3 regions of the Paenibacillus sp. GbtcB18 genome follow, and region 2 is predicted to be linked to each of the others. Evidence: predicted binding sites of a transcription regulator. Region 2 holds the regulator's gene; each other region holds the start of a gene.
The links. The regulator Rex, encoded in region 2, represses fermentation and respiration genes when NADH is low (regulators of the CRP and FNR family bind a similar motif). The targets are predictions, from matches to a motif close to TTGTGAAATATTTCACAA.
Positions count from the first base shown of each region.

Region 1: a site for Rex is predicted at 4,420-4,437, ahead of KVT34_RS20805 (DUF1641 domain-containing protein). Genes of this name have one in related genera too.
Region 3: a site for Rex is predicted at 5,549-5,566, ahead of KVT34_RS00325 (cytochrome c oxidase subunit 2A). Genes of this name have one in related genera too.

Region 1 covers NZ_JAGXJX010000007.1:242,055-251,997, forward strand. The annotation lists gene KVT34_RS20775 (diacylglycerol/lipid kinase family protein) at 1-785, shown strand, start outside; gene KVT34_RS20780 (hypothetical protein) at 940-1,239, shown strand; gene rluF (23S rRNA pseudouridine(2604) synthase RluF) at 1,476-2,165, shown strand; gene KVT34_RS20790 (threonine/serine exporter family protein) at 2,221-2,982, shown strand; gene KVT34_RS20795 (threonine/serine exporter family protein) at 2,997-3,422, shown strand; gene KVT34_RS20800 (uracil-DNA glycosylase) at 3,634-4,212, shown strand; gene KVT34_RS20805 (DUF1641 domain-containing protein) at 4,569-4,994, shown strand; gene KVT34_RS20810 (NAD(P)/FAD-dependent oxidoreductase) at 5,032-6,213, shown strand; gene KVT34_RS20815 (stalk domain-containing protein) at 6,416-7,546, opposite strand; gene KVT34_RS32450 (hypothetical protein) at 7,861-7,992, shown strand; gene KVT34_RS20820 (NAD(P)-dependent oxidoreductase) at 8,421-9,056, shown strand; gene KVT34_RS20825 (ABC transporter ATP-binding protein) at 9,227-9,943, shown strand, end outside.
Region 2 covers NZ_JAGXJX010000001.1:273,224-283,166, reverse strand. The annotation lists gene KVT34_RS01465 (AAA family ATPase) at 1-606, opposite strand, end outside; gene KVT34_RS01460 (hypothetical protein) at 603-1,136, opposite strand; gene KVT34_RS01455 (cell wall elongation regulator TseB-like domain-containing protein) at 1,267-1,770, opposite strand; gene KVT34_RS01450 (amidohydrolase) at 1,799-3,097, opposite strand; gene KVT34_RS01445 (DUF47 domain-containing protein) at 3,339-3,968, shown strand; gene KVT34_RS01440 (inorganic phosphate transporter) at 3,992-5,005, shown strand; gene KVT34_RS01435 (redox-sensing transcriptional repressor Rex) at 5,106-5,729, opposite strand; gene dinG (ATP-dependent DNA helicase DinG) at 5,716-8,616, opposite strand; gene KVT34_RS01425 (tetratricopeptide repeat protein) at 8,709-9,347, opposite strand; gene panD (aspartate 1-decarboxylase) at 9,439-9,822, opposite strand; gene panC (pantoate--beta-alanine ligase) at 9,827-9,943, opposite strand, start outside.
Region 3 covers NZ_JAGXJX010000001.1:64,799-74,741, reverse strand. The annotation lists gene KVT34_RS00350 (Gfo/Idh/MocA family protein) at 1-477, opposite strand, end outside; gene KVT34_RS00345 (Gfo/Idh/MocA family protein) at 474-1,475, opposite strand; gene KVT34_RS00340 (NAD(P)/FAD-dependent oxidoreductase) at 1,663-2,883, opposite strand; gene KVT34_RS00335 (b(o/a)3-type cytochrome-c oxidase subunit 1) at 3,082-4,755, opposite strand; gene KVT34_RS00330 (cytochrome c oxidase subunit II) at 4,785-5,255, opposite strand; gene KVT34_RS00325 (cytochrome c oxidase subunit 2A) at 5,309-5,482, opposite strand; gene KVT34_RS00320 (sulfatase-like hydrolase/transferase) at 5,693-7,792, shown strand; gene KVT34_RS00315 (SMP-30/gluconolactonase/LRE family protein) at 7,877-8,719, opposite strand; gene KVT34_RS00310 (ROK family transcriptional regulator) at 8,822-9,943, opposite strand, start outside.

The sequences.
Region 1 (9,943 bases), on a different contig from region 2:
TGGTGCAGACGAAGGAGCCGGGAGATGCGGAGCGGATCTGCCGGGAGCGCGGGGAGGAGACGGACCTCCTCCTTGTGCTGGGGGGCGACGGGACCGTCCATGAATGCGTGAACGGACTGGCGCCGCTTGCCGATCCGCCCGTTGTCGGTATTCTTCCCGGCGGGACATGCAATGATTTCTCGCGGGCGCTCTATATTCCCCAGGAGCTGGAGCGGGCCGCGGAGACCCTTATGCAAGGCCGCACGCGGCCGGTAGATATTGGCCGGGCGAACGACCGGTATTTCTCGAACTTCTTCGGTATCGGCCTCATTACCGACGCCTCGGTCAATATCAATCCGCAGCTGAAAGGGACGATCGGCAAGCTGAGTTATTTTATCAGCACGCTCCAGACGGCGGCGTCCGCAGATCCGTTCCGCTTTACCCTGAAACACGACAGCGGGCGGGCAGACGGAGAAGCGGTGATGCTATTCGTCGCCAACGGCCGGTTTCTCGGTACGAGGCCGCTGCCCCTGGCGGCGGATGCCCTTTACGACGGCGTCCTGGATGTGGCGATTATCCGCGAAGCCGGGCTGCCGCTGCTTAAGGAACTGTTCAAGATCAAAAATTTCGGGGAATGGGATTCCGAGAAGAGCAGCTTCGAGTTCATCCGCACGACTTCCTTAAAGCTAACCACGGATCAGCCTATGCAGGCCGACATGGACGGGGAAATTTATGTGCATACCCCGGCGAGTATTTCCGTTCTGGGGAAAAAACTGACTTTTCTCGTGGGGGAAGAACAGTCGTAGGGACACGGGGCCTTATTCGGCAGACACAAAACGCCCGGATCTTCTTAAATGAGCCGGGCGTTTTCCCGTTTTTCAACCCGAATCCGGAAACTTCTTTGATCCGCTTCGTATGAATGGAATATAAGAAAGAAATCCAATGATTGCGGAGGCTGCCATGGAATCGAAGAAAAAGTTCGGAACGGGCTCTACGCTGTTAAGCAGTCTGGGCGTTCTGCTGCTCGTCGGGAGCTACCTGATCTCGGAAAACCCGGCCGGCTCCGAGTCGGCGGGCATTCGCCTGCTTTTTTATACCGCTATCGGTTCGCTCGGCGCAAGCCTTGTGTTGGGTTATGCCGGCATGCTGAGAGAGGAGCGGGGCTTTCTGAAAGTTGCCGTAACGGGGAGCATCTTCCTGATCGCCGGAGCTTTGATTGCAGCCCTGCTGCTGCTTTTTGCCGGTTTCCAAGTGCCTTAGTGCAGCAGCTCGTTATTCCTTGAAACACCGTGCTGTCCCGCTGCCGTGAGCTTCTCCCCAGCCCCGGAACGCGTCTCTTTCTCATCCTCCGATTCGGTGCGGTGCCATCAATACGTGGAGGGGCCGTTTTTGTGACGGAGTGGAGACGCGAATTGCATCCGATTATGGTACAATACAGGCATATAAATCGGTAGGGACTCACAACCTAACAGGCAAAAGAAGGGGATAACAGCTTCATGCGGATCAATAAATTCATTAGTGAAACGGGTATTTGTTCCCGACGTAAAGCGGATGAGCTCGTTCAAGCCGGACGAGTGACCATTAACGGGGCTCCGGCGGAGCTGGGCAGTACGGCCGAGCCGGGAGACGATGTGAGAATCGACGGCAAGCCGCTGGGGACCAAGAAGAAGTCCGTCTATATAGCTTTGAATAAACCGGTTGGCATCACATGCACGACGGAGCGTCACATCCCGGGCAATATCGTCGATTTCGTCCGGCATCCGGAGAGAATCTTCCCGATCGGCCGGCTCGATAAAGACTCGGAAGGTCTTATCCTCATGACCAATGACGGGGATATCGTCAATAAAATTTTGCGTGCGGAAAATAACCACGAGAAAGAATATATCGTCACCGTGAATCAGCCGATCACGAACTCCTTTGTGCAGGGCATGTCCACGGGCGTCCGCATTCTGGGCACGAAGACGAAACCGTGTAAGGTAACCCGCATCAATGACCATACCTTCCGCATCATTCTGACGCAGGGGCTGAACCGGCAAATCCGGCGTATGTGCCAGGCGTTCGGGTATCAGGTGCACCGGCTGCAGCGGGTGCGCATCATGAATATCAAGCTGGACGGACTTCCCAAAGGAAAATGGAGAGACCTGAGCGAAGGCGAGTTTACCCGGCTGATGGAGCTGCTGGATTGAGAGCGGCGGCAGGGCAGGCCGGCATCTTATCTACATCCACAGGAAGAGGTGCGCGATGGAACAGGCGTCCAGTCCCGGTCAGACTTATAAAATCGTAGATGTATGCCTGCTGGCGGGAAAGATTATGCTCCAGAACGGAGGGGAGACGTATCGGGTGGAAGATACGATGACCCGCATTGCGGCCTCTTACGGCCTTCATCATACCCACAGCTTCGTGACCCCGACCGGCATTATCTTCTCCGTGGACGGCAGCGATCCGACCAAGCTGGTCCGGATATCCACGCGATCCACCGACTTGCATAAGGTCACCCTGGTCAACGGACTCTCCCGCAAAATAAGCAACGGAGAGCTTGACCTCCAGGAAGCGCATAGGCTGCTTCTCAAGGTGGATAGGGCTAATCTGGCCTACCCCGTGGCCCTTCAGATTGCGGCGGCAGCCGTATCCAGCGGCTGTTTTACGATCATGTTCAACGGGGGATGGCCCGATTTTCTTCCGGCCGTCGTCACAGGCGGTCTGGGCTTTATCGGGTTCCTTATCTTTCACCGGTATGTGCTGATCAAATTTGTAGCCGAGTTTCTGGCTTCCTTCATTATCGGCATGCTGGCCTCTCTGTTTATATGGACAGGGCTCGGACAGGAGCTGGACAAAATCATCATCGGCTCCGTCATGCCGCTAGTTCCGGGGCTGCTGATCACGAACGCCGTGAGGGACTTGATGGCGGGCCATCTCGTGTCCGGTTTGTCCAAGGGCGCGGAGGCGTTCTTGACGGCGTTTGCCATCGGTGCCGGCATCGCGGTCGTCTTTTCATTTTATTAACGGAGGAATCCTCAATGATTGCGCAGCTCGTGACGAGTTATATCGCCTCCGCCGCCTTCGGCATTATTTTTAACGTTCCAAGGAACACCTTGATCCAGTGCGGTTTCGTCGGGATGATGGGCTGGCTCGTATACGTCGCTCTTGTGCGGAGCGATACCAATGCCATTGTGGCCACCTTGGCCGCGGCGTTCTTCGTGACGGTGATATCCCGGGTTTTCGCCCGTCTCTACAAGACTCCCATTATCGTTTTCAGCGTGGCGGGGATCATCCCCCTCGTTCCGGGAGGCATGGCCTATGATGCGATGCGTTCTTTCGTGGAAAATGACTATAATCTTGCCGTTCAGCTCGCCGCCAAAGCGTTTATGATTTCGGGTTCGATTGCCGCCGGACTTATTTTTTCCGAGGTGATGAACCAGCTTTTTAAAAGGCCGAAGACCTAGCCCGGGCAAGAAAAGATTGCCGCCTTTGGTGCCGCAACCGAGACCATCCGTTGAGTACATGCGGGTGGTTTTTTCTTGTGAGCAGGGCTTCCGTCTTTTCAGAAGGGCGGACTTTTTCTTTTCGCCGGATATAACTCATGAAAAAGCAAGTAAAGAAAGAGCGGCAGGGTCATACTACCTCCAAAACCGAGTGAAAGGTCGGTGCGCGCCCATGACGATTTTTAGCCCCTCCATTCTGCCGGAAGAAAAAGCTCCGCCCCATGCGGCCGACTGCAGCTTGTGCGAGCTGGCCGATCAGCGGCAGCGGGTCGTCTGGGGAGAAGGGAACCCGGATGCAAACATTGTGCTGATCCTGGACAATCCGGGCGCCCGGGAGAACCGGGAAGGCGACCCGTTCCTCTGCGGAACGAGGGAGACGCTTCAGCTTGGCCTGCATGAAGCCGGTCTAGACATCAAGTCCGTGTATGTCACGTACCTGCTCAAGTGCCGGCCGGTCAGAGCCTATGACAAGCCTGCGGCAAGAGCCGCATGTTTTCCTCATTTGAAGGCCCAGCTCGGAGCCAAAAACCCGCGAATTTTGTTCGGATTCGGGAACACGGTCGTCCAAACCTTGTTTGCGGACGAGGAGAAGGATGTCAAAGGATTAAGGGGCGGCTGGCATACGGTACTGGGCCTGCCCGCAGCTTTTACCTACCACCCTCTCGCGGTCCGGCGAAGGCCGGTTTTGATGAAATTTTTTCTCGAAGACTTGACTCTTCTGGCAATAAAATCCGAGGAGTTATTGGAATAAACAAGCATGTATACCTGCTTAAGGAGCAGGGGTGCGAAAAGAAGTGATTTTTGTCACAAATTATTCACATGTCTAAAAAATTGTTTTTCTCTTGTCAGCAAGACGGAGGTATAATAGGAGTACATAGGGTTCCGTTTCGACCTGTTCGACATTTTTCCCGATCTTGCAAGTGATGGACTCGCAGCCAAGAAAAACCTTCTTCCTTTTATGTGAAAAATGTTACAATCTTATCAGGCCGCGTGGTTCATTTATCACGAATAGGGAAACTTATGCGAAGACAGAAGACGTCTCGATGGCTAGGCAGGGATCGAAAAATAAACGGGCTTCTATTTCAAAGCAAAGGAGGACGTTAGCTTATGTCAGAAACATCCAATCAAACCCCAAGCACTACTGAAAAAAGGGAAACCCAGGATGTCCTTGATCAGTTGATGAAGCCAGAGGTTCAGGAGTCTTTAACCGTTCTCGTGGAGAATCTGCCGAAATTGGCGGAAATGGTTACGATTCTTACCAAAGCTTACGATTTGGCTCAAAGCGTTGCGAGCGACCAAGTTCTGATCGACGACCTCAAAGGCGGTATGAACGAGTTTGTTAAGCCGATCACCGAGAAAGCCAAAGGCGTAGCTGCGGCTGCAATCGAAGCAAGCGACCGCGCTCAAGCGGAACATTCCACGATCGGACTGTTCGGACTTCTCAAAATGCTGAAAGACCCGCAAGTACAAAAGACATTCCGTTTCGTACAGGCATTCTTGGATGTTCAAGCCGAACGGCAGCAACAGCGTTAAATCATAAGGTAAGCTGAAACAAGAATGGAGGATGAGTATGTCCAAGCATATTTTGATCTTAGGTGGCGGTTACGGCGGCTTGCTCAGCGCACTGACAGCCCGTCAACACTTGACTGCGGAAGAAGCTACGATTACGGTTGTTAACCGTTTTCCTACGCATCAAATCATTACCGAGCTGCACCGCCTGGCTGTAGGTAATCTGCACGAGAAAGCAGTTGCCCTGCCTCTGGAGAAGCTCCTGCGCGGTAAAGACATCAACCTGGAAATCGGCACGGTCGAAACCATTTCCGCGGACAGCAAGCGCGTCATCCTGTCGAACGGCAAATCGTTCGATTACGACAAGCTCGTCGTTGCCCTGGGCAGCGAAACGGCGTTCTTCGGCATTCCTGGCCTCCAGGAGCACAGCTTCACGCTGAAATCCGTTAACGACGCCAACCGCATCCGCGAGCACGTGGAAGCACGGATCGAAGCTTACAGCCAGACCAAGAACAAAGCGGACGCGACATTCGTAGTCGGCGGCGGCGGTCTGACCGGTATCGAGCTTGTGGGCGAACTCGCCGATATGCTGCCTGGCCTGTGCCGCAGCAAAGGCGTCGATTTCAACGACGTCTCCCTGTACTGCGTAGAGGCGGCTCCTTCCATCCTGATGGGTTTCCATCCGGAACTGATCGAGCGCGCTACGACAAGCCTGCAAAAACGCGGCGTAACGTTCCTGACGGGCGTTGCGATCACCGAAATGCAGGAATCCGTCGTTTCCCTGAAAGACGGAAGCACAATCGAAACCAGCACGCTCGTCTGGACGGGCGGCGTACAAGGCACTCCGGTTGTCGCTAACTCCGGCATCGAAGTGAACCGCGGCCGCGCGACGGTTAACGAGTTCATGCAATCCACGTCCCACCCGGACGTATTCCTTGCAGGCGACTGCGCGGTCGTATTCCCGGCCGGTGCCGAGCGTCCTTACCCGCCAACCGCACAGCTGGCATGGCAGATGGGCGAAGTGGTCGGTTACAACCTCTTCGCGGCACTGGAAGGCGCTCCGATGGACGTCTTCACGCCTGTATTCTCCGGTACACTCGGAAGTCTGGGCCGCAAAGACGGAATCGGTTCGATCGGCGGCAACCAAACCCGCCTGAAAGGCCTGCCTGCAACGCTCATGAAAGAAGCAAGTAACATCCGTTACCTGTCTCACATTCATGGCCTGTTTGCACTGGCTTACTAAGAGCGGTCCGGAATTTTTCCGGAATCAACCGGTCTGAACCTAAGTCCCGGCATTCTCCTTTGGGAGAGTGGCGGGGCTTTTTTCATGTTTTTGAGGGAAGAAGACTTATCCGGTGCCGCAAAAAAAGCCCGTTTAAAGAGCGGAAACGCTTCTTTAAACGGGTTATATGAGGGGCGGGGCCCAGCCGCTGCGAAGGCCTGTTTTATTTAATCGCGAGCTGATCGCCGGTTACGGTTACGTCAGCCTTCAGTATCTTGGAGAAGAAAGATGCGGGCACGTACATGTTGCCGTCTTCTTTGATGACAGCCGCTTCGCCAAGGGAGATCGGCGCCATTTTGTTGATGGTATACGCATCCTTATTCTTGTAGACACTTGTCCACACCGCACCTTTGGACAGTTCGGCAGCCCATTGCTCCTGGTTCCACTTAAGCTGGAAGCCCAGCTTCTCGGCCGTAACGCGGAGGGGAACCATGGTGGTGCCTTCCGCTGTGGTGTAGAGCGAGCCCTGCTTCGCCGACAGCACTTCACCGCCCACTACGAGACTCGAGGGTGCGGAAGAACTGCCTCCTTGAGCGATAGGGATGGAGAACTCCTGGATGCCTGCGGCATAAGGGGCAATATCGTACGGCGAGAACACGATTACCGCTTTACCGTCCCTAATCTGGAAGGACTGCGTATCGGTAATGCCGGAGAACGCGTCTTCGAAGAAATCATCCGGATGCTTGGCGATTTCCTGACTGATCTGTTTGTCGATAATCGCTTTATAATTGTCCCCGAATAAGTCTTTCAGCTCAATCTTCTGAGCTTCTTCCGCATTCAGGACGTTATAGGTATCCACACGCGGCATCCCGTGAGCACCCCCCGTATAAACGGAAGTTGCTACCCGCAGAGACAGACGGTTCGCGTCTTCCTGGCCGCCCGATGCGCTTACTTCAGCTATCAAATCGACCGAATAAGGCATTGCCAGCTCGCTTGCGGAACCGTTGGCGGCAGCCAAATCACGTTGAGCCTGCGTGCGCACTGCCTCCACATCTTTCATGGCATGCCGGTAAATAATATCGTTAAGTTCGTCTTGGTATTGCGTATCTTTCATTCCCTGTATAACGGGAAGCTGAAGATTGACGCTCAGTTCGGGGGAATCTTCCTTTATTTCTTTGGTTGTCACCTGTACAGCTCCGTTTTTAACGGAAGCTTGTGCGGATACGGGTTCCGCCGCAACAGAAGTGGCTGCAGGAGCCTGTACCGCGCTATTCGCGTAAGAAGTTCCGGTTGAGGCCGCCAGCAGACAGGAGCCTGCCAGGCCAAGAGTCAGAAGTTTAAATGATTTTTTCATACTAAGTATCCCTCCTAGGTTGTCCGGTTTTATTATAGGCACCCCTTGGATCAAGGTGGGTTACAGAGAGGTAACATTACCCATCTGTAGCCAAACTGTAACCGGATTTTAACTTTTTTGAGGGTAGGGACGAAGTGTTTGTGATGATGGAACGTAAGACTGCTTCCGGTGTCTTTCTCCTTAAAGATGCAGCATTCGGAAACAAAAGTTCAATGGAGCAATCTGGAAAGGACATGCTATAATCGGTTTTATGGACTTTGAATAGTGGTGGATTTTCAGACCACGGCGCAGCTTCCCGAAAGGGGGTGAGGCCCATGGTCGCACTTGTGGCGTTTTATGACGTACTGCGCTGGACCGTAACGTTACTGAGCCTTGTGCTCGGTATCCGTAAGCTCTATCGCTGGGCGCGTCGTAAATTCCGGAACAAGCGAAAAAACCACCGCTAAGTAGGTTCGGAGCCTAAACGGTGGTTTTCGCTTGCATTACATTTAGTTGTGCTTGCGCGCCGTGGTGTTCCACAGCCTTTCGGGTCCTAAAGAGTTTTCACCGCGCCAACGGTGAAGGCTCTTTTTTAGTATAGATAGCAAGAAGAAACTTCATACATTAAATGTATCTTACGTTAAACGCAGTGTTATACATAGTATAGCATAATTTTTGGAAAGAAAAAAGTTGGTTGAATGTGCAGTTCATATATAAGATCACCTTTGTTGCGGGCATAAATTGACTTGAACGAGAAGTATAATATCCCCCGCCCTTGTCGATTCTTCATAAACAGGCTGTTAAAGCCCGGTTGACAAAATCGACAACCTGTAACTATAATAGTTACATCAAGGAAAGACATTTACTACGAAATCATGATCGGGAGGAATCCGTTATGAAAATAGCTATTATCGGCGCAAGCGGCAAAGCCGGCAGCCGTATTTTGAAGGAAGCCCAGGAAAGAGGGCATGAGGTTACCGCAATTGTGAGAGACGCGGCTAAAGTAAATGCGGAAGGCGCAGCCCTTCTGGAAAAGGACGTGTTCGACCTGACCGCGTCCGATCTGAAAGCATTCGATATCGTCGTTAACGCTTTCGGAGCGGCCCCGGGCCAGGAGCATCTCCATGTAGATGCGGGCAACGTGCTGATCGAAGCTCTGAAAGGCGCGCCGGAGACGAAATTGATCGTCGTCGGGGGAGCGGGCAGCCTGTTCGTGGACGAAGCGAAAACGACGCGCGTGCTGGAAACGCCGGATTTCCCGTCCGCCTATTTTGCAACGGCATCAAATCAAGGCAAAAACCTGGAGATTCTGCAAAATACCGAAGGAATCAAATGGACATTCGTCAGCCCGTCCGCCATCTTCGCGCTCGGCAAAAGAACCGGGCAGTACCGTACGGGCAAGGATAACCTGCTCGTTAACTCCAAAGGCCAAAGCTATGTGAGTTACGAAGATTATGCAGCCGCCGTTTTGGATGAGATTGAACAGCCGAAGCATGAAAATGAGCGTTTTACTGTCGTATCCGAATCTTAAATAGATGTCAGAACCGCCCGTGCACTGTGCACCGGCGGTTTTTTGCTTTTGCCGGGAATACGTAAAAAAGAGAAGCTCGTGAATTTTGAAAAGGAGGGGAGTATGGTGGATAATAGAACTATTCCCTAGTGGTTTACTTATCGTTTACGAGGACGGACAGGTGAGACAGAATGCCCATTTCGCGAAAATATATAAGCAAGTACTGGAAGCCCTTCAGCGCCGCGGTCGCTTTTCTGACATTGGAAGCCTTATGCGATCTCACGCTGCCGACGCTGATGTCCAAAATCATCGATGTGGGCGTAGCGGGCAAACAGATGGATTACGTGTGGCGGATGGGCGGCATTATGCTGCTGGTAACCGCGCTGGGGGCCATTTCGGCATCGGTCCGCAATGTGGTCTCAAGTCATGTCTCGCAGAAGTTCGGGGCCGAGCTGAGGTCGGATTTATTCCGCAAAATCCAGTCCCTGTCTTTTGAAAATATCGACCGGTTCGACCGGGCTTCACTGGTCACCCGGTTAACGAACGACGTTACGCAGGTTCAAATGTTCGTGAACGGCTTGATGCGCGTATTCGTCAAAGCGCCGCTGCTCTGCATCGGAAGCTTGATTATGGCGGCCCGTCTGAATCCGCCGCTCTCCGTTATTCTGGCTGTCGTCGTTCCCGTGGTCGGCATCCTGATCGCGATCAATATGAAGGTGGGCTTTCCTTACTTTATCAAGGTGCAGCAGGCGCTCGACAGGGTTAATGGGATTATACGGGAATATTTGTCCGGTGTCAGGGTCGTCAAAGCCTTCAACCGGTTCGATTACGAAGTCGGTAAGTTCGGCCGAGCGAACGAAGAGTACCGTTCCCGGTCGGTTACAGCCATGAGGGTTATGTCGGCCTTT
Region 2 (9,943 bases):
GAGCTGGTTCAGCGTCTGGTCGTACTCGCGCTGCTGTCCGCCGTCGCGCTTGCCCCCGATCACGTCGATTTCATCGATAAAAATAACGGCGTTTTGTTTGTTTTCTTTTTGGGCTTTCGTTCTGGCTTCCTGAAAAAGGGTGCGTATGCGCGAAGCACCTACACCGACATACATCTCCACGAATTCACTGCCGGAAGCGGCAATGTAAACGGAATTCGTATGGTGGGCGGCCGCTTTGGCCATCAGCGTTTTCCCTGTTCCCGGAGGACCGGTCAGCAGGATGCCCTTCAGAGGGCGGATGCCAAGCTTCTTCGTTTCTTCCTGTTTGACGAGAAAATCAAGCGCTTCGACAAGCTCTTTCTTGGCGCGTTCCTGCCCGCCGATCTGATCGAAGCTGAGGTAGGAAGGCTGCCGGGTTTTCCCGCGCGTACCGGCTCCCGCGCCGATTCCGATGCCGGAACCCCCGCGGCTTTTCATCATATAAAGAACGGCTGTAATAAGGGCGGCTGTAAACAGTAAAGGGATAATATTGACTTTAATAAAGGCCAGAAAAATGAATAGTACCGGAGCAGCGCCAATCGCTATCTCTTTTCCGTATTTGCTCATTTAAACACCCCAACTTTTTCGGCATTTCGCGGCAGCACCACGTATTTGTGCTGATCCCCTTTTTGCAGATGAACGTACACGTTCTGCTCGTCCATTTCGGTTTTCACGACCAGATTGCCGTCTTTATCCGTTTTGTGCTTTTCCAGTGCCGCAGGTATATCGGCATAGTGACGGGTTTCCATCGCTTGGGCGACGTCAAACAACGCTTGCGCCCACCATTTATCGAGATCCGGAGATTCTTTTGTATTGACCGACAGTTTCACGTCACGGGAACCGATTGTCGAGGCTCCTTCTTTTGTAATGCGGCCGTACACTTCTCTTAAGCTGGTATCAGGTTTGAGGGACAGACGGATCGAAACTTCTTTATCATTATATGTGACCTGGGATTGCTCAACCCCCGGTGTTTCTTTCACGATATTGCCTAGAGGTTTCCCGATGGCGTAGGTCTGATAAGCGAACCAGCCGCCAAAAAGGAAAAAAGCAGTGATGACGACACTTAAAAGGACGGGCAAGAGACGTATTTTACGCAACTTACGTCCCCCTTTCTATATCATTCGTATTTAGCAAATGCTATACGAATAGTATATCACAGTCCGTAACCCATGGGCAAAAAAAACGATGGAGACTTTGACAAAATAACGAATGAGAGAAAAGCTCACCCTATTGAAGGCTGAGCTTAAACGTATCTTCGAGTGCACCCGTCTTTAAATTGTAGTAATCATAGAACGCCCGGTCCTGCTCGTCTTTATAAAAGACTTCCCACACATACTTCCCTTTGAATTCGCCCGCATTGATGCGCAGAATATCCAGCTTGGCGTTTTTCTTCGCCATGATTGCTCGCACGGCTTCTTCCGTTATGTTCTCGGCCGTCATTTCCGTATGAATCTCGTCGATGGCCAGACCGGTTCCGTCCTGTTTGAGCGGCACCCAGACGATCAGCCCGTTGCCGAGCTTGTCTTCCCCGTACACGACTTCATAGGAGCGGGCTCCGTGAAAAGCTTCGACCCGGTTAGCCTTGGTCATCGTCGTTTTCTCATAAGCCGCCTGAACGGCCTCGGAATTCCTTTCCCAGTGGTTCGCCTGCACGTTCACGTAAAAGCGGTTAATGCCGAACCCCGAAGTCAGCACGACAAACAGCCCGATCCAAATGGCTTTTTTAAGCATTCCGTTCCCTCCTTTCTCCTGCTGAAGACTAGCTGCTCGTCAAACGGGCGAAGCACGATTCGAATTCCCGTTTAATCTTCTCTTCGTCAAGTGTCAGGCATTCGCGGCCGCGTACGATCCAACTGCCGTCTACGCACACATCTACCACATCATGGGCGGATGCCGAATAGACGATATGGGAAACATAATCCGTACGAGGCAGAAAATGAGGCTGGTCGATATCCAGCGCGATAAAATCGGCCTTCATGCCCGGCTTGAGCGTGCCGATATCGTCAAGCCAGATGGAGCGCGCGCCCATCGATGTGCCCATGCTTAAAGCGGCTGCGGCCGGCACTGCGATCGGATCGCCGGATACGCCTTTATGGATCAGGGCGGCAAGCCGCATTTCCTCGAACATGTCGAGGTTATTGTTGCTCGCGGCACCGTCTGTGCCGAGGGACACGTTTATGCCGGCTTTGAGCAGCTCGGGAACGCGGGCAACACCGCTGGCAAGCTTCAAGTTGCTCCCCGGATTGTGCGAAACCCCGACGTTGTATTTGGCAAGAACGGCGATCTCTTCATCCGTCAGGTGAACGCCGTGCGCAACGAGAGTCGGGCGCGTGAAAACGCCCAGCTTTTCCAGATGCTCGACCGGTCGTGCGCCGTACTGCTCCACGTTGGCTTCCACTTCTTTTAACGTCTCGGACATATGGGTATGAATAGGCAGGTCCAAATCGTGGGCGGCCTGGACAAACCGTTCGATATAATCCGGCGGGCACGTGTAAGGAGCGTGCGGGGCCATCATCGTCGTAATGCGTCCGTTCGCGGCACCGTTCCAGTCCTTCGCGAATGCGATCGCTTCACGGAGCTTGGCTTCCTGAACGTCGGCCGGACACAGTCCGATGACACCGCGGGTCAGGCGCGCACGCATACCGGAGTCTGATACGGCCTGGGCCACTTCGTTCATATGGTCGTACATGTCGACAAATGTCGTCGTGCCGCCTTTGATCATTTCCAGAATGGCCAGAAGCGTTCCGTAGCGCACATCCTGCGCCGTGAACTTGCCTTCCATCGGCCACATCTTCTCCTCCAGCCATACCTGGAGGGCGAGATCGTCTCCGTAGCCTCTCAGCAAAGTCATCGCCGCATGGCCGTGCGTATTAACGAGGCCCGGCATGTAGAGCTTGCGGTCCCCGCGAATGACTTCGTCATAAGTTTCCAGCGGTTGCGGCGCATCCTTTCCTATATATGTAAGCTGATTCCCTTCCATAACCATACAGCCTTCGATTACGGGAGCGGCGGCGTCCCCGGTTACGAACAAGCCGTTTATGATAATCGTTTTTTTCATCCGTTAGCCCTCATTCCGTATAAATCCGCCGAAATCGGCAGTTATTCTTATCTTTTCAATGTACAACGTCACTTGTTTAAAATCAAGCGAAGCAAACAATTGAAAAAACGCTCAACCAGTGATTGCTTTCTGGGGAAATGTTATGATATTTTTAAGTTTGTGAGTTTAAGCTACAAAATTCTACATACATTAAACTTAACTTCACGGAATCTTTACAATCGAATCACTAGGAGGAACCGTAATGGCATCGCTTTTTAGCAGTAAAAGAGGAGACGTCGATTTTTTAAACCTGCTCATACGGGCGGCAGAAAACACACTCCATGCATCCCAGATGTTCAGAAACGCGATGATGGGAGATAAAATTCCGGAAAACTTTTTCCAGATGATCAAAGACATTGAGAGCAAAGGCGATCAGATCACCCACGAAATCTTTAAAGAGCTGAACAAAGTCTTTATCACTCCGCTTGACCGTGAAGATATTATGGAGCTGGCTTCCAAGCTCGACGACGTACTGGACGGCATTGAAGCGACAGCAGCACGTTTTGACTATCTCAACATCAGCCAGACAGACAAGGTTATGCAGGAATTCTCCGCCGTGATCGTGTCCAGCTGCCAACATATGCTCGATGCCTTCAAACTTCTTTCCAAAAAGAAGTACATGCAGATCCCGCAACATACGGTTGAAATCAATGCGCTTGAAAACGAAGCCGACCGCCTGATGCGCGAAGGCATCCGTGAAATTTTTATCACCAAACGCGATCCTTACGAAGATTTCAAGCTTAAAGAACTTTATGAACGTCTCGAACAGACCACCGATGCATGTGAAGACGTTGCCAACATCTTGGAAAGCGTCGTGCTGCGCTACTCGTAAGCCCAGCAGTTTAGGAGGATTTCATGACGACAACAGTTCTTATTACCTTGATTGCGATCGTTTTTCTCGCTCTTGCCTTTGACTTCATCAACGGTTTCCACGATACGGCCAACGCGGTAGCGACTTCGATCTCTACGCGTGCGATGAGCCCGAAAGTGGCCATTATATCCGCCGCATGTTTGAACTTCGTCGGTGCCTTGTATTCTTCGGAAGTGGCCAAGACGATCGGCAGCGGAATCGCGGACCCGTCCAAGATCAACCACGGCGAATTTATCGTCATCGCGGCCTTGCTTTCCGCCATCATCTGGAACCTGGTTACCTGGTATTTTGCCATTCCATCCTCTTCTTCCCATACCCTCATCGGATCCATTGTCGGAGCCGTGCTGGCCGGGGCGGGAGCCGACTACGTCAAATGGGGCGGTCTCGGCAAGATCGTGCTGATTCTGGTACTTTCGCCGATTGTCGCATTTGTGGCCGGCTATATCATCATGACGATCATCAAATACCTGGTCATCCTGACGGGCAACAAATCCCGTTCGAAGCTGAACCGTGTTTTCAAGTTCTTCCAGATCCTGTCCGCCTGGCTGCTGTCCTTCTCCCACGGGGGGAACGACGCTCAGAAAGCGATGGGCATTATCGTATTCGGACTCGTCGCTGCCGGAGCCCAGACAACCATGGATGTGCCGTTGTGGGTGAAAATCGCCGCTGCGACCGCAATGGGTCTCGGTACCTCGATCGGAGGTTGGAAGATCATCAAGACGATCTCCAAAAACTTGATCAAAATCGAGCCGATCAACGGATTCGCTTCGGATTTGACTTCCTCCATCGTGATTCAGACCTCCACGCACATGGGGATGCCGCTTTCGACGACTCACGTGATTTCCTCCGCGATCATCGGTTCGGGTTCCGTACTCCGGTTTCATGAGGTGAAATGGGGTACCGTAACGCGCATGATCGTTACCTGGATCATTACGATTCCGATCAGCATCATTCTGTCTTACGTGCTGTACACCGTGTTGTTTAAGTTCTTCGTATAACATGTAAATCAAATAGCGAGTTCCATTAAAAAACCGCCATACGGCCCAAACGGCCCATATAGCGGTTTTTCTGGTTTTCAAGACCAAAACCCTCACTTGCTCATTCCGGAAGGTAATAGGCCAGGCTCTGGAGCTCTGCCGTAAAGTCCGCATGATGCACGCGGATTTCCTCGGGTACTTTCAGAATAGACGGAGCGAAGTTCAGAATCGCTTCGATCCCCGCCTTTACGAATTGGTTGGCGACATTCTGCGCTTCCGGCGCCGGAACGGTTATGATGCCGATTCGAATGCTGGAATCCCGGATAACATCGGCCAGATGCTCCATGGGCAGAACGCTCATGTTATTGATGACCTGGCCGATCTTGTCCGGCGACGAATCGAAAATCGCCGTTATTTTCATCTGATCGCGCAAGTAGATGTTATAGTTGCACAGCGCCCGCCCCAGGTTACCGGCTCCCACGAGGGCAACCGGTATTTGGCGGTCAAGCTTCAGAATCTGCCGGATCTTCTCGATAAGATAGGTCACATCGTAACCGATCCCCTTCTTACCGAATTCACCGAAGTAAGCCAAATCTTTGCGGATTTGGGCCGGGTTCAGATTCAGTTTCTGCCCCAGATCCTGGGACGAAACCGTTAATACGTTTTTCTTTGATAGTTCATTAAGAAAACGCAGATAGATCGGCAGCCGTTTGACGACCGCCTCGGATATTTTAAGTGACTTCAAGCGAATTCTCTCCCATCCATTCCTGAATTCTCGGTACGATGCGCTCTACAGGCATATGCTCAATCTTCGGTCCCGGCAGGGAGTAAAGAAAGTGCTTCCCGTACTGCGTCTCAATGACACGCGTATCGTAAATCAGCACAATCCCTTTGTCCGAAGCCCTGCGTACAAGTCGGCCGAAGCCCTGCTTGAATCGGATGACGGCCTGAGGCACCGACAGCTTCATGAACGGGTTCTGATTCCGTTTTTTCAGGTTTTCGCTCTTCGCTTCAACCAGCGGATGGTTCGGCGGCTGGAAAGGCAGCCGTACGATGGCCAGACAAGTCAAGGCTTCTCCGGGAATGTCCACCCCTTCCCAGAATGAACTCGTGCCGAGCAGCACGCACGCTTTATGCTCTTGGAAGAGCCGAGTCAGCTTGCTGCGGTTGCCGGTGTCCACCCCTTGGCCGAGCACATGGATGCCGTGCGGGCGGAGATTCTCCTTCAGAACCGCGTGGGCAAGCTTCAGCATCCGGTTCGAAGTGAACAGCACGAGCATCCTCCCCCGCGTAGCCACGGCCACATCCGTAAGCGACTCCGTCAGCGCTTTGAGGAACTCCTCTTCGCCGCTGCGGCCCCGGATCATCGGGAAGTCCCGCGGTATGCAGACAAGAGCCTGCTGCCGGTACTGGAACGGAGACGGGAGCTGGACGGTTTTCAGCTTCGGATTCTCCTCTGCTTCGGCCGGCAGTTTCAGCCCCAGCTGATCCGCCGAATACTGGAACGATTTATTGACCGAGAGGGTGGCCGATGTGAGAATAACGCTCTCTTTGTTGTCAAAGAAATGTTCGCGGATAAGCGGACTTACGTCCATCGGCACGGAGATCAGGTTGATCGAACGGCTTTTGTTGTACGTCCCCGCTTCTACCCAGTAAACGAAGTTATCGTCCGCCATCTTCATAAAGAAGCGGAGCGTCTCCTTCGCTGCCTGCAGTTCCTTCGCCACGCCGCCGAGATCGGTTACGAAGCTCTGGACGTCGTATTCTTCCTGCACTTCTTTCAAATCCTGCACGAGCGAATCCACGGATTTATACACTTCTTGGATGTGCTGTTCCAAAATCTCCTCGAGATCCGTGAAATCGCTCCAGTTCGAAGGAAGCGATTCTTTTTTCAGACGCACCACCAGGGAACCGGGGTCGATTTGGCCCGGCTCGGAATTCGTCTGGAGCAGCTCGTAAAACTTTTCACAGAGTAAGTCCCAAGCTTCCTTGATGAGCAAAGTTTTCGGGAAAAGGTTGTCGATTCCGTTCATCCAGGTAGCCGCCCGGTAATCGTCGTCATACCGCTGAAGCTTCGTGCGAAGCGCCGGCAGCTGTCCGTTCCGGCTGTCCTTAAACAGCCAGAGAAGCTGATTCGTGAGCCCCAGGTAGTGAAGCTCCTTGCCCAGATGCTTGCTAGCCACTTCTTCGAAATGATGGGCCTCGTCCAGAACGAGATGCTTATAAGCCGGCAGCACCCGGTTCTCGGCCTTCATATCGGTAAACAGCAGCGAGTGGTTCGTAATGACGACGTCCGAATTGTTGGCGTCATGGCGCGCACGGTGATAAAAGCATTTTTTGAACCACGGACAGTGCCGGTTCTGACACGACTCCGCATCGCTGGATACGGTATGCCAGAAAGCGGCCCCCTTGTTCCCGAAATGCAGTTCCTCCTCGTCGCCGGTCTGCGTCTGGCTCAGCCAGACGACCATCTGGGCGGCCGTAATGGCATCCTCCTTGCCCGTATCGAACTCCTGCATGGAGATGCGGTTCTCGAACTTGCGGAGGCACAAGTAGTGGCTGCGGCCTTTGAGAACCGACGCTTTGAAATTTACCGGGAAAATGTCGTGAAGTAGCGGAATATCCCGTTCACGCAGCTGCTCTTGCAGGTTGATCGTATGCGTGCTGACGACCACCTTCTCGTCATTCTTAATCCCGTAATAGAGAGACGGGATCAAATATCCGAGCGATTTGCCCGTGCCTGTGCCGGCTTCGATCATGAGGTGCCGGTCGTTCTGAAAGGCTTCCTCGATTTCATGAATCATGATTTCCTGGGCTTCGCGGCTTTCGAAATGCTCGAACTTCGCTTTCAAAGCTTCTTTGACCTGATCGTAAACGTCTTCAAAAGAGTTGCTCAATTCCAGCACATCGTTCTCGTCGCGTACCGGATCTTCGTCCCCCCAGTCCTGCACATTCAGCGCGAATTGGCGGTAATACTGGTGAATCGACTGGTCCAAGGGAGTCTGCTGTTCCTTGAAACGGGCGATTTCAGACATAAACCAGCCGAGATCGCTCGTCTCGGCCGGCATGATTTGAGCCAGCCGCTGGACCGTCAATAGGGGCAGGGACAGAAGCCTGTCCAGACTCATCGTCCAGATTTCCGCCGTAACGTCCGCATCGCTGTCGGCCTGATGGGGCCGCTCGTGTTCGATGCCGAAGGCCGAAGCCACCATGCCGAGCTGGTAAGTCGGAAGAGAAGGAAACACAATTCTCAGCATGTCTATCGTATCCAACACACGCCCGGTAAAATCGGGGTAACCCGTTTTGCGCAGGGCCCGCTGTAAAAAACCGAGATCGAACGAAGCATGATGGGCCACGAGAACACAGTCAAAAAGCAGCGGATACATCTCCGCCATAATATCGTCGACCTTAGGGGCATGCTCCACCATCTCGTCGGTAATGCCCGTAAGCTCCGTAATCGAAGAAGGTATACTGATCCCCGGATTTACCAGGGAAGTATACCTGTCGGTTACTTCCATATCATCTATAATAACGAGACCGACTTGAATAATATCGTCAGCCGGGCCCGTTCCAGTCGTTTCAAAATCCAAAACCGCAAATTTCATAAGTTCAAGCCTTCTTCCTTTCTCCAGCTTCTATCCTAAGCATACCACATTTAGAGGTCCAGAGGGGAAGTTAGTTTGTCAATTCCGCAAATAAGGAGATCATTCGTTCTTATTTCTTTTTATTCGTTCGATGCGGAAAAAAGCTCCAAGCAGTCCGGATCGGCATGGTAGGCTTTTTTGAAATACTCAAGCGCCTGTTCCAGGTTCCGGTTCTGAAATTGAATGCAGCCCATCGCATTATAAGAGATGGCTTTCATCTGTTTATTTTCGGTGAGTGCCAGAAGAAGGGTAAAGTGTCGGGCGGCTTCCTCGTTATCTCCCTGGCGCAGATATCCCATGGCGAGATAAGCCCTCGCAAGTAAAAAGTCCGGTTCGCGCGTGAGCAGAGCCTCGAATTCCCGGGTTGCCTGCTCATACATAAGCAGCATATAAAACCCCTGTCCGCGGATAAACTCCACCGCATCCTTTCCTTCGGCCGAATGTGGCTGAGCCTCTTCGGCAGGCTGCGGCAAGTTCTGCAGCTGATTCGAATCGGCGGCTGAGGCTAATGAGGACGTGACGGACGCGTTTCCGACGGACAGGGTTTTTCCAAGCTTCTCCTCAAAGAGGAGCCAGTGCTCGATACAATCGTCACTAATGGCCTTCAGGGCCCCAAGCTCTTCTTCAAGTTCCGCTTTTAACGCACCTTTTGCATTCGGCAACTGAAGCAAAATTTCATCCAACACTTCATTCATCGTGGCGAACAAATGTTTGAACACTGTGCATCCCCCACCCTTCGGCTTTGCTGTCGTACACTCATTCTGCGTTGCCGAAGGGCTTTTCATACAAGTTCTTTAAGGGTGCCAGACGTTACAGTACGGTTGCATGCATTTCCTCTTTTAGCAGTTGGGCGACTTTATTGTTTTCTCCCATGATGGCAACGGTCGGCTTGTGGCGCCGCGCCTCTTCTTCCGTCATCATCGCGTAAGAAATGATGATAACGGTGTCGCCTGTCTGCACGAGCCGCGCCGCGGCACCGTTAAGGCAGATAACTCCCGTTCCGCGCGGACCCGGTATAATGTACGTTTCCAGGCGGGCCCCATTGTTGTTGTTAACGATCTGAACCTTCTCGTTGGGCAGCATATCGACCTGATTCAGCAGATCCTCGTCGATCGTAATGCTTCCGATATAATTAAGATTCGCCTCGGTCACCGTCGCACGGTGAATTTTGGCCTTCATCATAGTTCTGAACATGCGATCACTTCCCCAGGGTTAAAATAGTGTTGTCGATAAGCCGCGTGGCGCCGAATTTGACCGCCAGTGCGACGATGAGCCGCACGGGTACGCCGGGTTCCACCGCTTCCAGCTGCTCCAG
Region 3 (9,943 bases), 210 kb from region 2:
TCCGCCCGGCATGCTGCCGCGATTGGTTCCTTTGATGGCGATAATTTCGCCGATTTCCCCGCGGTCGATCGCTTCTTTGGCCTGCACGACGGCCGGTATGTAGCGGCACGGAAACGCTGTCATCAGCTGCACGCCATGCTCCCGGCACACCGCGATCATCTGTTCCATCTCCGTCGTGGAGATGCCGAGCGGCTTCTCGCACAGGATGTGCTTCCCGGCTTTGGCGGCAGCGATCGTAAGCTCCGCATGGCGGGAATTTTCTGAACAGATCACAACGGCGTCAATGTCGGTTCTCAGCAGTTCATCCGCCTCGCTGTAGTACGGAATCCCATAGGTGTCCGTTATTTTGGCGACACGGTCCTTGTCCTCGTCGGCAATCCCGGCAACCTCGACCTCCGGCAAAGCGTTCAATGCGTTAAAATAGGAAAACGCATGACCGTGGGCGAAGCTGATCATTCCGATTTTGAGCTTTCTCATCCCTTTGCGCCTCCTTTCAGCGGCAGCCGGACAGGCTGTCCCTTACGTGCGGATTCGAGGGCAGCCAGCACGATTTCCAGAGCCCGCAGCGCATCTTCCGCCGTGACGAGAGGTTCCTTGTCCTCACGGATACAGGTCAGGAAATGCTCCAGCTCGTAGTAGTACGGGTCTTGGTACGACGGGCTTTTCGGTACCTGCACCCCGCGTGTACCGGCCGGCGCCGCACTGCTTCTCAGCAGCTTCAAGGAATCCGTCTCCCGGCTGTTCAGCCGGATAATGCCGGCTTTGCCGGCGAATTCGGCTGCTGTCGCGAAAGCGCCCGGATAGCCCCAGTGGCCTTCGAGGTTCGCGATGGCTCCGCCTGCAAACCGCAGGGTCACAAGGGCGTAATCCTGCTCCTCGCTGCGCCGGTTGAGAGCGAATACTTCCTGCACTTCTCCGTATGCCCACCGGGCAAAGTCGATATCGTGAATCATCATGTCCATGATGACGCCGTGACTTTTGTCAAAATCGTTGTACCAGTCCTTGACGGTTCCCGGATGCGAACCTACCCGTTTCAAGTGAGCCACCCCGGGTTCCCCGGTTACGCCGGCCTCCAGCTTGCGTTTGAGATCCGCGTATTCCGGGAAGAAACGGACCACATGGCCGATAAACAGACGCACGCCTTTCTTTTGACAGTAGGCGATCATTTCTTCGGCATCTTCCAGCGTCAGCGCAATCGGTTTTTCGCAAATCACGTGCTTTCCCAGATCGGCCGCTTTCATGACATATTCCTTGTGCAGGTTGGTCGGCAGAGCAATGCTGACGGCGTCGATCTCCGCCTCCGCCATCATGTCCTCGAAAGAAAAGTACGCTTTCGTCTGCAAGTGTCCTGCCAGGTCCCGTGCCGTGTCCCGGTCGAGATCGCATACTCCGGTTAATTCGACTCCCGGCATTCGATGATAGTCCGTTCCGTGAACGGTCCCCATTGTTCCGCAGCCAACTACGGCGACTTTCATGTTTGTTCTCCTCTCCCTGAAGCAAAAATCTGTGCGGTACACACAGCTCCCTTCATTATATAGGATAGGAAGAAGCCATAAAATGTCCGTATGTTAAGAAGGCATTAATTTTTCTTATCCTGCTAAACTGTCAGTATGTATGAAGAAAAGACTAAGATTGGAGCGGCCCGGAACCGCACCCCCTCTTTTAGTTAACGCCTGACCCGTTTCGATCAAAACGAAATAGCGATTCTCCGGGATGCCGGCGTCCTTTTGCAAAGCTGGCAATGATTTCTGCCCCCAGAACCGAGTACACGATCCCATTCCCTCCGTATCCCAGGGAAAACAGGCTGTTCGGAAAACCCGGCTGGGTTCCGATCATCGGATAACCGTCATGTGTCGCCCCGAAGACACCTGCCCATGCGTATTCCGCCTGAAGATCCAGATGAGGAAAAAGTTCCTTCGCTTTATGCAGCAAAACGTCTTTCTTTACCGCCAGGCGCGCGGCTCTCTCTTCTGCTGTCATCATCGGCTCATCCTCCCCGCCGATTATAATCCTTCCGTCTCCGGTTGTACGCAAATAGAGGTAAGGACGGGCCGTCTCCCAGATCATGCATTCCTTATGCCAGCCCGTTATTTCTTGAAGAGGCTTGGTCACGACAGAGTAGGTGGTAAGCAGTTTCGCATTCGGATTCCTTCTTATATCCTGGGATTCGTGTCCGGTGGAATAGACCGCGAAGCGGGCACGGATGCTGCCGCGGTCCCGGGTCGTGAATACGATTCCGTCCTTGGTATCCACACGGGAAACGATTTCCGTGCGTGTATACACCTTCATCCCCTTAGCCGCCGAGGCCGCTATCAAACCGTGTACAAGGGCATAAGGATTAATGGCAGCCCCTTCGCCGGTCAGGATGGCTCCGGGTTTTGTAAATGAAAACTTCTTCGCGATCCGTTCGGGCGTTAAAAATTCGACTTGAAAACCGTATTTCACCAGGGTCCGGTATTCCTCCGTCAGCAGCGGCACATCTTTCGCATCCGAAGCAAGATACAGCGAATCCCGCTGCTTGAAGTGGGCGTCCAGCTTCTCCTTGCGGCAGATCTCGCCAAGAGTCCGTACCGCTTCCCCGCACAAGTTGTAAAAAGCGACGCCGTTTTCTTCCCCGAATGAATGAATGCAGCTGGTCAAAGTTTTATCGTTGAACATATGGACAATTCCCGTGTTGACTGCCGTACTGCCTCCGGCGATATCCCGGCTGTCCACCAACATAGGAGTGAATCCCTCCTGGATTAACCTGTAAGCGGCCAGCGCACCGGCCACTCCCCCTCCGATGATAAGAATATCGCATTCGGTATCGCATTCGAGTTTCGGATACCGGGCGGTTTCCGGTTGAATATGAGGCCAATAAGGTTCTCCTGAAATGAGGTCCATACGGTCAGATCTCCTTCCGTTTGAAATCGGCGTATTCGCGCGTGCCGTGGCTTCTGTGGCGTGAACTGAAAGGGGCTGTACCTTTGATTATGCCCATCTAGGGAAACCTCTACCTATAAAAACGGCTTTTTTTACGCTTGGCGGCACGAAAAAACCGTCTGACGCGGCATCTGCGCATCAGACGGTCTTTCTCCGTTTTTACCAGGTTACAAAAGGGATCGAGCCCGGCGTATCTCCGCCCATCATTTGGGCGACCGGTATCGTATACGCAACAAGGATCAGCACGGCGGTCACGCCGAGCCAGAGCCCCCAGCGCTCGAACAGCTTCGGAGTCGGCTCCGATGCATCGCGCACTTCGCCGATCGGGTACTCCGTCTCGCCTTTAGGCGAACGCATAAGCGCGACGACGTTATAGATCATCATGACGACGGCTACGAAAAGAATCATGCCGCCGATCGCCATCGCGACGTGGTACGGCATCCACAGCACCGTGTCGGGATGATTCTCGTACGTCGTGTACGCGGTCCGGCGGGGCGAGCCGAGCAGGCCGACGGTGTGCATGGAGCCCGACATGAAGAACATGCCGACGCACCAGAGAATCGTCTGCCAAATTCCCAGCTTGTGCAGCCTCTGCGTCAGCTGCCGGCCCGTGATCGCCGGGATCAGCCAGTAGGTGATTCCGAAGAAAGTAAGGGCCACGCTGGTCGCGACGGTCAGATGAAAGTGTCCCGTTACCCAGAGGGTGTTGTGCACGACTTGGTTCATCTGGTTACTGGCATTGATGATGCCGCCCGCTCCCGCCGGGATAAAAATCAGCATCCCCATAAACGGAGCGAAGAACCGGACGTCTTTCCAAGGGAGAAACTTAAACCAGCCGAACAGGCCTTTGGCCCCCTTCTCCCTGCCTGTCGTTTCGAAGGTGGCGAACAGCGAGAACGCCGTCATCAGGGAAGGCACGATGACCATGAAGGTCAGAATAACCTGAAGGAATTTCCAGAACGAGCTGATTCCGGGCTCTGTCAACTGGTGGTGAAACCCTACCGGAATCGAGAACAGCAGGAACAGGATAAACGAAAGCCGGGCAAGCGCGTCGCTGAATATTTTGCCGCCGATCACTTTCGGAATAATCGTATACCAGCAAATATAGGCGGGCAGCAGCCAGAAGTAAACGAGCGGATGACCGAAGTACCAGAACAGCGTGCGGCTCAGAAGGACGTTTACGGTGTCGACCCAGCCGAACGACCAAGGAATCAGCTGGAGCAGAACCTCCGCCGCCACCCCGATGGTCGCGACCTGCCAGAGCAGCATCGTAATGACCGCCATGAAGGAAAACAGCGGCGACAGCTGCCCTCTATGAGTCCGCTTCCAGTAGCGGTAATTGATAAAGATGCCGAAGCCGCTCATCCAGCTGCCGACGACAACCATCGTCAAAGCGATGTAGAAATACGGCGATGCTTTAAGAGGAGCGTAGAACGTGTACAGCACGGACGCTTTATTGAGCAGGATAAAAACGGTTCCCAGCGCCGTTCCGCCCGCCATCAGGCCGAAGCCGAGCCAGGCGAGGCGCCGCGGCAGCGGCAGCAGCTCGCCACCGAGCGTTTTGGAGATACCCGAATACAGGAACCCGATAATGAAAAAGGTCGTAAAAATGAGCGCCATCAGCACGCCATGTGCCGTCAGCAGCTGATAATAGCCGATTCCGGCGGGCAGTTTGATCATGCCTCCGCGGACTAGGCCCTGCAGCACTCCGGCGATACCTCCCAGAAGAAGAGCGCCGAAAGCGAATAAAATGTGAGCGAGAACGAGCTTGCTGTCTTTCGGATTAAAGGCAGCGGCGGCTTGCCGAGCCGGTTGCGTTTCGGTACCGTTCATACATAACGACTTCCTTTCTGCCGGTGGGTTTAATGAACGACAATCGTCGTTTTCATCCATTCGTGGGCTCCGCCGCAGTATTCGTTGCAGAGCACGAGATAAGAACCCGGCTTGTCGAACTTATACGTAAGATGATTCACTTCACCCGGAAGCACCATCATGTTTACATTTGTGCCCGGGATTTCAAACCCGTGGACAACGTCCTTGCTTGTGATCATAAAATGCACGGTCGCTCCCGCGGGAACTTCCATCTTGTCAGGCTTGTAGCCGAACGCGAAGGCGGTCATAACGGCTTCGTATTCGTTCTCCCCGACTTTTTTGAGGCCAGGCTGATCGAAAGGCGGCGTCAAATCGACCTTCGCCGGATCGATCGTGTGCGCATGCCCGGTCGGCGGGTTCATTCCCATCGCAAACGCCGATACGCCGATTACGGACAGGAAAACGATGAGCATGGAGATGCCGAAAACGATCCAAATTTTCTCCAAACGATGAATATGCATGTAATATCCCCTCTTTTTTTCCGATTCGCGGAACTTTTTGCGCATTTGTCCCGTTATCTTCTTATAAGATATAGAGCAAATACGCCGAACCAGGTAATCAGAATAAACGCGCCCAGAATCATAACCGATGCGAAAGCGCCTTTCAGTTCCGGTTCCTTCTCGTTCGCCCCGCTTTGCGGAGCGGGCTTAATGTCCTGCTTTTCCTTGGCAGGCGCGAGCTTTGCCATAGCGGCATCCCCCTTTGTCAATGAAGCTTTTCATGGTTTCATCTTACCTTCGGACTGAGCACCCACATGTGATAAGAATCACAAATTCTTTATGAAATTGTAACGATTTTGTTACAAGGTTTTAGGTATCGAGACCTGGTTCTACATGGTATAATGGCATAGCAAATCATATGTAAAATGTTTGTAAATTGAATGAACAGGAGATCTGTGATGCAGAAAGGTATTCATTTTATAGCGCGTCGGCTGCACTTATTCGTTTGGCCCCTGCTGCTCGTTGTCTTCATTGAGTTTTTAAATCGGGGAGGAGTAATGGCCGCCCTATCCTGGGTCAAGCACAGTCCGGGCGAAATGGTGCTGAACTATTTGCTGACCTTCTGCCTGTTCCTTGTTTTTACCGCTTTGACCGGCCGGAGCCGCATCGCGTTCTGGATCGTAGCCGCTTTCATGCTGATCTGCGGCCTTATTAGCGGAATCAAATTCAAGATTCTCGGCGTGCCTCTTCTGCCCTGGGATTTGTTTCTCAGCAGCGAGACGACCGATATCGTCCAATACTTGAACGGTTTGTTCGATAAAACGATCGTAATCGGCATTATCGTCTTCCTTGCGGCCAGCGTCGCGCTGCTCTATTTCGTTCCTTGGACCCATTCCCGCTTCCGCTGGAAAGAGAACATCGTTCTCGGTGTTCTTGGCATCGCGCTCGCATGCGTGGTCTATTTTGACAAACCGGTTCCTATCAAATCCGCCCTTCATATTTCCACCATTCCTTGGAACCAGGCCGATAACTATCATGTCAACGGGTTTATGCTGTCCACCGTCATGAATATCGAGCAGATCATTATCGATGCTCCCCAGGGCTACAGCCAGGCGAATATGGACAACTTCGTGAAGAAGGTCGAACGCCGTACAAACATAGATCCGAATGTAAAACCGAACATTATCGTCATTCTCGGCGAAGCTTTCTGGGATCCTACCCGGATGAAGAACGTCACGTTCAGTGAAGATCCGGTTCCGTTCATCCATCATCTCCAGCAGAACTATTCCAGCGGTTACATGCTGTCGCCCCAGTTCGGCGGCGGAACCGCCAATGTCGAATTCGAGGTGCTCTCGGGCAATTCGATCCGCTTTCTGCCGGAAGGCGCTATCGCCTACAATCAGTACATGAACCGTCGCGTCGATTCACTGGCCAGCATTTTAGCGAGACAAGGGTATCAGACGGCGGCCATTAACCCGTTCCATAACTGGTTTTTCAACAGCCGCAACGTGTACCAGAACTTCGGATTCTCCAAATTCATTTCCCAGGAGTACTTCGAACCGGAATACAACGGTCCTTATCTGACCGACAAAGCGGTGATGAACAAAATCATCGAGCAGGTCGACAGCTCGCCCGGCCCTGACTTTGTATTCGCGAACACGATGGAGAATCACGCGCCGTTTACACCGGATAAATTCAAACAGAACACCATCAAAGCGAGCGGCAATTTCCCAGAGGAAACGAAGGGCATGATCGAGACACTCGCCCAGGGCGTTCATAATACGGATGCCGCGCTTAAAATGCTTGTGGAGCACTACGAGAAGAAAGGCGAGCCGACGATCATCATGCTGTTCGGCGACCATCTTCCGGCCATGGGCAATAACTTCCAGGCTTACAAAGATACCGGATACTTGAAGGACGATGACGATTCCGCAGCCGTGCTGGATAAGATGTACACGCTGCCCGTGGTCGTCTGGGATAACTATTTGCCGAAGCACCAAGATAAGCTCAACATGAGCGCTTCCTTCCTCGGGCCTTATCTCTTGAATTTGGCGCAAAAAGAAGGAACGCCTTATACGGATTACCTGTTCTCCTTGTCCAAAAAGTTCCCGATGATCCCGCCCCGGAATCATTACGACCGGTTGAAGCTAACCGAGCAGGATGTGACGGAATACCGGATGCTTCAATACGATGTTCTGTTCGGGGAGCAGTACAGCTTTAACGGCTTCCGCGACAAGATCATCAATCCGAAATATACGCTCGGCTACGGCGAAATGTCGATCGACAGCGTATCGCCGCTTCATCAAGGTACGGCCGGAGGCAGCGGTGGAGACTCTTCCGTTGAAATCAGCGGTAAGAACTTTGCTCCGAGCTGTGTCGTTTATTTGAACGACAAGGCCTTGAAGACGACGTACGAGAGCCGCCAATCGCTCTCCGCCGTCGTACCGAAAGATGCTATCGAGCCGGGAAAACCCGTCAACCTGCAGGTGAAAGTGATCGATTCCAAAAACCTGCCGATCCAAACGACACCGATCAAACAAGTGAATGAACTGAAATAACGGCACGCAAAAAAAGACTTGGCCGTGCGCTTCCCGGGGGAAGCGTACGGAACCAAGTCTTTTTTTGATTCAGATGAAAGGGGTCTAAGAAGGGACGACCCCGCTTAACACCCGGCATCGGCCGGGAGCGTCCGTGCGGAACTTTTCCACGTTGCCGTTGTCCGCTACCGTGACATAAACCGTTCTGCCGTCCGGACCGCCGAAGGTCAGGTTCGTACAGTTTTTGCCGTGAAGAACGACTTCCTGAAGAATGTTGCCCTGAGGGGAAATCTTCACGACCGTTCCTTTCCCGAAACGTGTGCTGTACAGGTTGCCCTGCGAATCGCAGCGCATTCCGTCCAGTCCGAAATCGGGAAATTCGATCAGCAGACGCTTGTTGGAAATCGCGCCCGCTTCGCTCAGATCGTATACCCAGATCCGGCGCTGAACGGATTCGTTCACATACAGCCTTTTCCCGTCCGGTGAAACTTCGATCCCGTTGGTTGTCCCCATCCCGCTCTCCAGAAGCGTCACATTACCCGGGGTCACCCGCCAAAGATTGCCCGTGTTGTTGCTCCAGTTCGGATCGCTTGCAAAAACAATATCGTTAGCCGAGATCGCAATATCGTTCGGCTGGTTCATTCCGGGTCCGTGCGCCCAGACCGTAACGGCTTTGGTCTTCATGTTTACTTTCAGCACGTTATGATTCTTATAATCTGCGATCAGCATCTCTCCGGCACGCGTAAAACGGATCCCGTTGCCGATGCTGCCGTTCGGAAGCTCCAGGAACACGCTGCTTTGGCCTGCCGGCGTTACTTTGCCGATGGTGCCTTCTCTCGCATAATTAACGGCATACAAATTCCCTTGGGCATCGCAGGCGGGACCTTCGATTCCACCCGTAAATCCGTGCGGAGGTGTAAATACACTGCTAGTGAACAATTTCTCCATGTCTGATCTCTCCTTTTTTTATCAACTCCACCAATTAAAGGATATCTTATCTAGCCGAATCAGCGCTCGGCTTTTTTTCTGAGATCGTGAACCGCCACAACCTTAGATCGCTGACAGCTGGCGGATAACCAGTCCTGCCGCCCCGATGGCGAGGGCTTCTTCTCCAAAGCTTCCTTTGCTGAATAGCACCTGGTAGTCGGGGTAATAATAAGTTTTCTTTATCGCGGTCTGTGTGGCGGTATAGAAGAATAAATCATTCGTCGAAATAAGCGGTCCTCCGAGCACGACCTTCTCCGGATGCAGCATATTAAGCAGATTGGCCAGCCCGATGCCGAAATAGACGGCGGCCTGCGTGATGACTTCCACCGCCAACGGGTCCCGGCTGTGGAGAGCCTGCACAATCTCGCGGAACGTAAGCGCATCCGGATTGCCGAGCGCGGATAGAACACTGGATCGTCCCTGCTTGAGCCGCGCACGTATTTCACGTTCGACGGCATAAATGGATGCATAAGACTCCAGCGCCCCGTAATTCCCCTCCTGGGACCGGGGAGCGACGCCATCCGTCTGGATGATCATCTGCCCGATCGAGCCTTCCATATCGACGGCCCCGTAGATGAGCTTCCCTTCGCTGAGCATGGACGAGCGGAGGCCGACGCCCAGGTGTACATACAGCATATGACGGAACGAGCGTTTATGCCTCGACCAAGATTCCGCGAGAAGCGCCGTATTGGCTCCGTTATCGAGGAGTACGGGCATCCCGAGCCGCTCCTCCAGCATCTTCCGGATGGGTACACCCTGCCAGCCGGGCGTCGGGAAATAACGCGGATTCAGGATGACGCCTTCCTCGCGGTTTACCGGGCCCACGGCTCCGACACCCATGCCGAGCACGTGTCCGGGGGAAAAACCTCTGCGCCGGAGCATCGCTTCCGCTTCGTCGGCGATGGACGCCAGCAGCACGTCCGGCGTCAGCCCCTCCTTCATTTCCCACGTCTTTGATTCAAGTACCTTCATCTGCATATCGGTCAGAACGAGGCGGGAGAGAGTACGGGATATATCAACGCCGAATGCGCAGCCGTAGTCCGCCTGAATCCGGTAAAGAACCGGTCTGCGGCCGCCCGTGGACGGGCCGTGCCCCGATTCCGCGATCAGACCCTGAGCGCACAGTTCATCCAGCAGCCGGGTAAGTGTGCTTACGGTTAAGCCACTTTCCTCCAGCAGCTCGAT